One region of the Sanguibacter antarcticus genome, then DNA from elsewhere that is predicted to be linked to it. Evidence: predicted binding sites of a transcription regulator. Region 1 holds the regulator's gene; the other holds the start of a gene.
What was found. Region 1 encodes HspR, which represses chaperone genes until heat shock. Its sites were predicted from a motif close to AAGTTGAGTCNNNNNGACTCAACTT; they were not measured.
Positions count from the first base shown of each region.

Region 2: clpB (ATP-dependent chaperone ClpB) is a predicted target of HspR. The motif match lies at 2,108-2,132, and genes of this name have one in related genera.

Region 1 covers NZ_PDJG01000001.1:2,470,269-2,474,682, forward strand. Annotated here, with positions in the region: gene ATL42_RS11250 (hypothetical protein) at 1-510, shown strand, start outside; gene ATL42_RS11255 (DUF1540 domain-containing protein) at 590-895, opposite strand; gene ATL42_RS11260 (phosphotransferase) at 1,113-1,865, shown strand; gene ATL42_RS11265 (heat shock protein transcriptional repressor HspR) at 1,881-2,261, opposite strand; gene ATL42_RS11270 (DnaJ C-terminal domain-containing protein) at 2,369-3,382, opposite strand; gene ATL42_RS11275 (nucleotide exchange factor GrpE) at 3,528-4,088, opposite strand; gene dnaK (molecular chaperone DnaK) at 4,085-4,414, opposite strand, start outside.
Region 2 covers NZ_PDJG01000001.1:3,180,569-3,184,982, reverse strand. Annotated here, with positions in the region: gene clpB (ATP-dependent chaperone ClpB) at 1-2,066, opposite strand, end outside; gene ATL42_RS14550 (LppM family (lipo)protein) at 2,302-3,153, shown strand; gene ATL42_RS14545 (alpha/beta hydrolase) at 3,198-4,205, shown strand; gene ATL42_RS14540 (CAP domain-containing protein) at 4,196-4,414, opposite strand, start outside.

The DNA.
Region 1 (4,414 bases):
TCGGACGTCGGTGCTGCGCTGCGCGCGCTCTGCAGCGGGTGGGCGGACGGACAGGTTCCGCCACCCAGCGTCGACGGCTGCACGGATCCCGAGACGGGGTTGCGTACGGCCGACTATCTCGTAGCTCGCGTCGCGGAGCTGTATGGCTCGACAGGTGATCTCCCGGCCGACCCTGGCACGTCCCACGCGCTCATCGTCGTCGACGTCAGCCTGGACCGCGTCTCACCGTGGGAACGGATGGCTCGCTCGGCAAGCATGGGACGCACGCTCGTCGACGCGTTCGGTCCGAGCCACCCGATGGCTCCTCTCGGCGGTGGCGTCTTCGTGGTCCTCGTCGAGCGCGACGGCACTGTGCTCACGACGCTCGACGAGGTCCGGCTCCTCATCGAGCAGGACTCCGCCGACCTCGGGGTGTCGACGATCGTCCGCCGGCCACCCCGCCTCTGGATCGAGCACCTGCCCTCGACCTCGCGAGCGGCCGTGCACCTGCTCCAGAGGCTCGCCCGCTGACGAGCACGATCAGCAGGTCGCCGCGGATCGGGCGCACCCGGACAGCGAGACCCGCGCCACGGGGCAGTCTCGGCCTGCGTCAGCGCGGGGTGTAGGTGAGGCAGTCCGCGAGCTCGTCCATCGAGGAGCCTGCTCCGATGCGGATCGAGTCCGCATGACACTCGAGCGACTCGTTGTGCGCACATTCTCCGCGCTGGCACGCGCCGACCTGCGCGACGACCTTGTCGAGCCCGCCCTTGACCGACAACGGAATGAAGGTGGCGCACTCTGCTGCGGAGCCGTGCCCACCGACCGTGACGGCGCCAGCATGGCACCCGTCGTGGTTGTATCCGCAGGTGGAGGCGGTGCAGTCGACGACGTGCGGGAGATCGAGGAGCGAGCTCATCATTCCTCCAGGGAATGTGTCACGGGAGGTGCGCGACGGTTCCGTGCCCACCTTTGGGTCGTTCCCACGATAAACCTGCCCAGCATTCTTGTATAGACAGGAAAGGCTCACCACAAAAGACCTGCGAGCACGAAACAACGAGGCCTGCAAAGAGATTTCGACGGACAGGGCGCGGGTATCCGCTGCACGACGTGCGACCAGGCACTACGGTCGAGGCATGGACGCTGATGCCCGCCCTCGGACGGGGTACGACACCACCACGACAACCCCCGACGAGAGGCTGCCGGTCCTTGACGACTGTCACCTGCTGACGAGCGGTCGCACGTCGAACGTGTACCTGCTCAACGACACCCAGGTGGTGCGCCGCCTCCACGATCCGGACGCCTCGTTCGACAACGTCGAGCTCATCCGGTACCTCGACACCGAGGACTTCCCCACCGCCCGGCTCGTCCAGGCGCAAGGCCCTGACCTGGTCTTGGAGCGCCTGCACGGCCCGACGCTCCTCCAGTCGCTCGACGTCCAGGACGTGAGCATCTCCGAGGGCGTGCGCATCTTGCTCGACCTCCACGAGGCGCTGCACGGGATCACGGCGCCTCCGCCGGGAGTGGCTGCCCGCGTCATCGGTCAGGGAGAGTGCATCGTCCACCTCGACCTGCACCCGGCCAACGTCCTCATGACGGACGAGGGTCCGTTCCTCATCGACTGGGAGGCCGCCGGGCTCGGGCCGGCAGGGCTCGACCTGGCCACGACCGCGCTCGTCTTCGCGGAGATCGTCGCCGACGAGGACGAGTATGCCCGGCCGGCTCTGGCGCTCCTGCGGGCGTTCACGACTCTCACCGGACCGGCGTTCTCTGACCACATCGCGGACGCGGCCACGCACCGGGCATCGAGCAGGACGGCAGACCCGGAAGAGGTCGAGCTCATCCCCCGAGCGCAGGCGATCGTCGAGCGGGAGCTCGCGCGGCACTGAGCAGCGCGGTGGCCGTCACGGACGCCACAGGACGACTGCTGCGCGCTCGTCGCCCTGCTCGCCAGAGACCTCCCGCCGCCCCCAGCCACGACGCCGGGACCACGGGCCTCGCCGCACGGCGACGACGTCCCCTGACGCTGCTGCGGTGAAGACTCTGGACCCCGGGTCCACCGCTGCGGTGAGGTGCTCGACCTTGTGCTCGAGGCGTCGTACCTGCGCTTCGAGGTCGAGGATGCGTTTGATCCCGGCCAGGTTGATGCCCTCGTCCTGGCTGAGCGCCTGGACCTCGATGAGCTGCAGCACGTCTCGCCGGGAGTACCGCCGGCCTCTGCCTGCGGTCCGTCCCGGCGAGACGATGCCGAGCCTGTCGTACTGACGGAGCGTCTGCGGGTGCATGCCCGCGAGCTCTGCGGCGCGGGAGATCGGGAAGACAGGCTCGTCGTCGCGAGACCCGCCGGCTGCTCCGGGCTCCAGGTCGTCGAACACGATCTCCACGCGCACGGCTACTCCTTCGCTCGGGCGCTCAGGTCGGCACGGACGTTCTCCCCGCTCGTCGCCTCAGCGAACGCCTCGACCGCAGCACGGGCCTCGTCGGAGAGCCGCTGCGGCACGACGACCTGGATGGTGACGAGAAGGTCGCCGGTCTCTTTGGCCGTCTTGACGCCGTGGCCCTTGACGCGCATGACCCGGCCGGAGGGGGTTCCTTCCGGGACGCGCACCTTGACGACCGTGCCGCTGAGCGTGGGAACCTCGAGCTGGCTGCCGAGCGCCGCCTCCGCGAACGTGACGGGCACGGCGACGCGCAGGTTGTGGCCGTCGATGGTGAAGACCGGGTGCGGTGTGACGGCGACGGTGATGACGAGGTCACCAGCCGGACCGCCTCCGGCGCCAGGGCGTCCCTTGCCCCGCAGCCGGATCTTCTGTCCGTCACGGACTCCGGCGGGGATCCGTGCGGTCACGGACCGCCCGTCGACGCCGAGCGTGACGGTGCATCCCTCGACCGCGTCGCGGAACGGGAGCGTCGTGGTCGCAGCGATGTCCTGTCCGGCCTGCGCGCGCGTGTTGGGGCGGAACCCCGTCTGCCCACCGCGGCCGCCCGCCGAGCTGCCGAACATGCTGCTGAGCACGTCCTCGAAGCCGTCAGGCATGCCGCCCTGGCTCGTGGAACGGGTGCGGCCGCCGGTGCCGGCTCCGCCGAACATGCCGCCGAAGAGGTCTTCGAAGCCGCCGGCGCTCCGACCGCTCGCGCCGCCGGGTCCTGCCGCGAAGCGTGCACCGCCGCCGGCCATCGCACGGATCGCGTCGTACTGCTGGCGCTGTTCCGTGTCGGAGAGCACCGAGTAGGCCTCGCCGATCTCTTTGAACTTGCTCTCGGCTGCGGCGTTCCCGGCGTTCTGGTCCGGGTGGTACTTGCGCGCGAGCTTGCGGTACGCCTTCTTGAGCGCTGCGTCGTCTGCGTCTTTCGAGACGCCCAACGCGGCATAGAAGTCCTTCTCGATCCAGTCTTGACCGGTCATGGCGCCTCCTTCCGTTCGATGTTCTGCACGCTCTGCTTCCTCTGCCTCGGAGAGTACCGACTACGGGCACCGCACCCGCACGCCAGGCCGGTCAGGGCCTGTCGGCGAGCGGGGTGCCCGTGGTCGGTCGTGCTCGGTGCTGCTGTCAGGCCTCGGGGCCGACGACGGCGACGCGCGCCGCGCGGACCACGCGGTCACCGATGCGGTAGCCGACCTCGACCACGTGCTGGACGGTCGTCGACTCTGCCTCGGCGGACGTCTGGTGCATGAGCGCCTCGTGCTTGGCGGGGTCGAACTCTTCCCCCACCTCGCCGTACGTCTCGACGCCGAAGCGTGAGAGCGCACCGGTGAGCTTCTCCGAGATGGCTTCGAACGGCCCGGTGAGGTCGCCTGCCTGACGAGCGCGGTACACGTCGTCGAGCACGGGGAGCAGGCTGACGAGGACGTCCTCGACGCCGCGGGCACGTGCTGCCTCCTGCTCGCGCTTGGCGCGCTTGGAGAAGTTCACGTACTCGGCGTTGAGGCGCTGGAGGTCGTTGAGACGGTCGGCAGACTCGGCCTGGGCCTTGTCGAGCTCGGTCATCTCCACGACGGGCTCCGACGCTTCTGCGACGGGCTCGTCCACGTCGAACGCCTCCTTCGAGGGTTCGAAGTCGAGTCCTTCGAGCGGGTCGCCGCTCTGGTTCTCGTCGTTGGGCGTCGTCACTTGGTGTCTTCCTCGTCGTCCACGATCTCGGCGTCGACGACGTCCTCGTCAGAGGCCGACGGCTTGCCGGCGTCACCCTCGGGTGCGCCCTCGGCTGCTGCTGACTCCTGGGCGTAGAGGGCCTCGCCGATCTTCTGGGCGACCGTGTTGAGGTTCTCCTGCTTGGCCTTGATCTCCGTGATGTCCGTGCCCTCGAGCGCGGTCTTCACCTCGTCGACGGCTGCCTGGACCTCGGTGCGGATCTCCTCGGAGAGCTTCTCCTCGTTGTCCTTGAGGAGCTTCTCGGTCGAGTAGGCGAAGGACTCGGCCTGGTTGCGGGTCTCGGC
Region 2 (4,414 bases), 710 kb from region 1:
TCGTCGAGGAGCAGGACCGAGTACGGCCGACGGCGGACGGCCTCCGTCAGCTGGCCGCCCTCCTCGTAGCCGACGTACCCGGGAGGGGCACCGACGAGCCGCGCGACGCTGTGCTTCTCGGAGTACTCCGACATGTCGATGCGCACCATGGCGTGCTCGTCGTCGAAGAGGAAGTCTGCGAGCGCCTTCGCGAGCTCGGTCTTACCGACGCCCGTCGGGCCGAGAAAGAGGAACGAGCCCGTGGGGCGGTCGGGGTCGGACACTCCTGCTCGGGCGCGCCGGACTGCGTCCGAGACGACGGAGACCGCGGTCTTCTGACCGATGAGCCGCTGCCCGATGGCGTCTTCCATGGAGAGGAGCTTTTCGCTCTCGCCCTGCAGGAGCCGTCCGGCCGGGATACCGGTCCAGGCGGCGACGACCTCGGCGATCTCGTCCGCGTCGACCCGGTCGCCGACGAGCCGCGGCGGGCGCCCTTCGGCGGAGGACTCGGCGTCCTCGACGCGCTCGGCGCGCTCCGCGTCGGCGAGCTCGCGCTCGAGCGAGGGGAGGTCTCCGTAGCGGATGCGCGAGGCGGTCTCGAGGTCGCCTTCCCGTTCGGCTCGCTCCTGCTGGGACTGGAGCTCGTCCTTCTTCTTGCGCAGCTCACCGACCCTGTTGAAGCCGCCCTTCTCGGACTCCCACCGGGCGTTGAGCGCGGCGAGCTCTTCGCGGCGGTCGGCGAGGGTGGCCTGCAGCTCGGTGAGGCGCTGCTTCGACCCGTCGTCGTCGGACTTGTCGAGCGCGAGCTCTTCCATCTCGAGGCGTGTCACTGCACGGCGGAGCGTGTCGATCTCGACCGGGGAGGAGTCCATCTCCATGCGCAGGCGGGACGCGGCCTCGTCGACGAGGTCGATGGCCTTGTCCGGGAGCTGGCGCCCGGTGATGTAGCGGTCGGAGAGCGTCGCGGCGGCGACGAGCGCGGCGTCCGAGATGGTGACGCGGTGGTGGGCCTCGTAGCGGGACGTGAGTCCGCGCAGGATGGCGATGGTGTCCTCGACGGACGGTTCGCCGACGTAGACCTGCTGGAACCGACGCTCGAGGGCGGGGTCCTTCTCGATCCGCTCGCGGTACTCGTCGAGCGTGGTCGCTCCGACGAGCCGCAGCTCGCCGCGCGCGAGCATGGGCTTGAGCATGTTCCCGGCATCCATCGATCCGTCGCCGCTACCGCCCGCGCCGACGACGGTGTGCAGCTCGTCGATGAAGGTGACGACCTCGCCGTCGGATCCTTTGATCTCTTCGAGGACGGCCTTGAGCCGCTCTTCGAAGTCGCCGCGGTACTTCGCGCCCGCGACCATCGCTGCGAGGTCGAGGGAGATGAGCCGCTTGCCCTTGAGCGAGTCGGGGACGTCGCCGTCCACGATCCGCTGGGCGAGCCCTTCGACGACGGCCGTCTTGCCGACGCCGGGCTCTCCGATGAGGACGGGGTTGTTCTTGGTCCGGCGGGAGAGGACCTGCACGACCCTGCGGATCTCTGCGTCACGCCCGATGACCGGGTCGAGCTTGCCGTCCCTCGCTGCCTCGGTGAGGTCGACGCCGTACTGGGCGAGCGCCTTGTACGTGCCCTCGGGGTTCGGCGAGGTGACGCGCTTGTCGCCGCGGACGACGGGGATCGCGGTGGCGAGCGCGTCGCGCGTGACTCCGGCGCGCCGCAGGATGTCGGCAGCGGACGACGGGGCTGCGGCGACGCCGAGGAGGAGGTGCTCGGTCGAGAGGTACTCGTCGTCGAGCGTGGCAGCCTCGGTGCGCGCGCGCTGGAGCACCGACGACAGGGCGGCGGAGACGGTCGGCTTGGTGACCGCTGTGCCGCTCACGGTGGGGAGCGCGACGAGGGCGCGGCGGACGTCGGCCCCCACCGCCTGGGCATCGGCCCCGATCTCGGCGAGCAGACCCGGGGTGGTGCCTTCCGACTGGGCCACGAGGGCGGCGAGCAGGTGGAGTGGTTCGACCTGCGGGTTGCCTGCGGCCGTGGCCGTCTGGATCGCATCGCCGAGGGCGGCCTGGGAGAGGGTCGTCAGATTTCCGTCCATCGAATCTCCATGTGTCTTTCTGTGAGCTGCGACTGGTTCTAAAGTTGAGCGTAGTCCACTCAACCCGAGTTCTCCACCGCGAAGGTGTCGCCTTTCTCCAGGTTCGCCCTGGGGAGAACTCCCCCGTCACCTGCGATCTGCTGACAGTCGCCGCGCGGCCGTGGCACAGTTCGTCGAGGAAGAGCGAGGCCCACGAGGGCACGCCTCCTGACCGCGCCGAGGGAGAACCGCCCGCATGAGCAGAAGACGACTTGCACTAGCCGCAGGAGCCGCGCTCGTCGTCGCTGCGATCACCGGATGCGGGAAGGTCACCGCCGAGGTCGTCGTGCAGGACGACGCCTCCTACGACATCACCTTCTACATGCTCGGCGACGACGCGGAGATCGCGACGACCGGCGCCACCCCGGACCAGATGGCCGAGACGCTCGTCTCGACCCTCGAGAGCACTCCCGGCACGGACGACTGGACGTTCACCACCTACTCCGCCGACGGCTTCTCCGGCGTCGAGGCGGTCGGCACAGGCATCGCCGGCGACGAGGCGACGATGTTCGGCACCGGGCTCTTCGAGTCGGACGACGAGACGGTCACCTTCGACTTCCAGTACCCGATGACCCTCGTCGTGGAGGGCTCCGGCCTCACCGAAGAGCAGGGCGCTGCCGTCACCATCAACATGGTCGTCGACTTCCCCGGCACGGTCCTCGAGCACAACGGTGCGCTCATCGACGACCACACCATCGAGTGGACCGCCACGGGTGATGACGACCTCGACTTCACCGCGACCTCCGCGACGTCGACCGCCGACCCCAGCACGACGACCGAGCCCGCTGAGGAAGAGATCACCGAGCCCGCCGACGACGCGAGCGACGAGGTCGCCGCAGCAGACGAGGACTCTTCTGACAGCGACGCGGACGAGGACGGCGTCAACTGGCTCCTGTGGATCTCCGCCACGGTGGCCGTCCTCGCCATCGGTGCCCTCGTGGCGTGGTTCGTCGTGCGCGGCCGCGGGCCACGAGACCCCAGCGGACCGGGTGCGCCTGGACACCCCGGAGCACAGCAGCCGTGGGGACCGTACCAACCCCCTGCCTGAGAGCCCGCCGGCCCAGCACGCCCAGCACGACGAGGAGACGCACCGTGAACGATGACCAGCAGCCCGACGAGGCGCACGGCGGCGGACCGCAGAGCGACGGGTGGCACCCCGACGTCCTCGGCGACGGCTGGGTCGCACGGACGCTCGACCTCGAGCCGGACGCCGAGGGCGAGGTCGTGGCGACGCTGGTCCGGCGGGCCGGCACACCCGGCGCACGGCGGGCGGTGCTCTACGTGCACGGTTTCGTCGACTACTTCTTCCAGACCCACCTCGCGGAGCAGGTCGCCGCTCACGGCTACGACTTCTACGCGCTCGACCTCCGCAAGTATGGTCGCTCGCTCCGCGACCACCAGACGCCCAACTACGTGCCAGAGCTGGCCGACTACGCGGAGGAGCTCGACCGCTCCGCCCAGATCATCCGCACCGACGAGGGCCACACCGAGCTCGTGGTGCTCGGGCACTCGACCGGAGGCCTCGTCACGAGCCTGTGGGCGGACGCGCGCAACCGCACCGCTGAGCACCCCGTCGTCGACGCGCTCGTCCTCAACAGCCCGTGGTTCGACCTCAACGAGAGCTGGTTCCACCGGGTCGTCGCGACCCGGGTCATCGACCTCCTGGGACCGCTGGCGCCGATGGCGGTCGTCGGTCGCCTCCAGCCGCACTACGGGAGAGCCCTGCACACGGGCACCGGAGGAGAGTGGGACTACGACCTCGCATGGAAGCCGCTCGACGGCTTCCCTGTGCGCGCCGGATGGCTCCGCGCGATCCGTCGAGGACACGCCCGCGTCGCCCGCGGGCTCGCGATCACCTGCCCGGTCCTCGTCCTGACATCAGCCGAGTCCGGGAGCGCGAAGACGTTCCACGACGCTCTCGACACGACGGACAGCGTGCTCGACGTCGAGCAGACCAGGGCACGCGCCCAGGGCTTGGGGACCGATGTCACCGTCGTGCGGATCTACGGCGGGGCCCACGACCTGACGCTGTCCCCGGAGCCTGCCCGGTCGGCCTTCTTCGCGGAGATGTTCGCCTGGCTGGCGAACCGTCAGGCGTAGCCGAACACCTGCGTCCAGGCGTCGACCTCGACACCGACACCGATCGCGACGAACGAGCAGTTGAGGATGTTGGCGCGGTGCCCGGGGCTGTTCATCCACCCGTCCATCACGGCCGCAGCGGAGCGGTACCCCTTGGCGACGTTCTCGCCTCCGTACGAGCTGTACCCCGTCGCGGCCGCTCGGTCAGACGGGGTCCGTCCGTCCAGGCT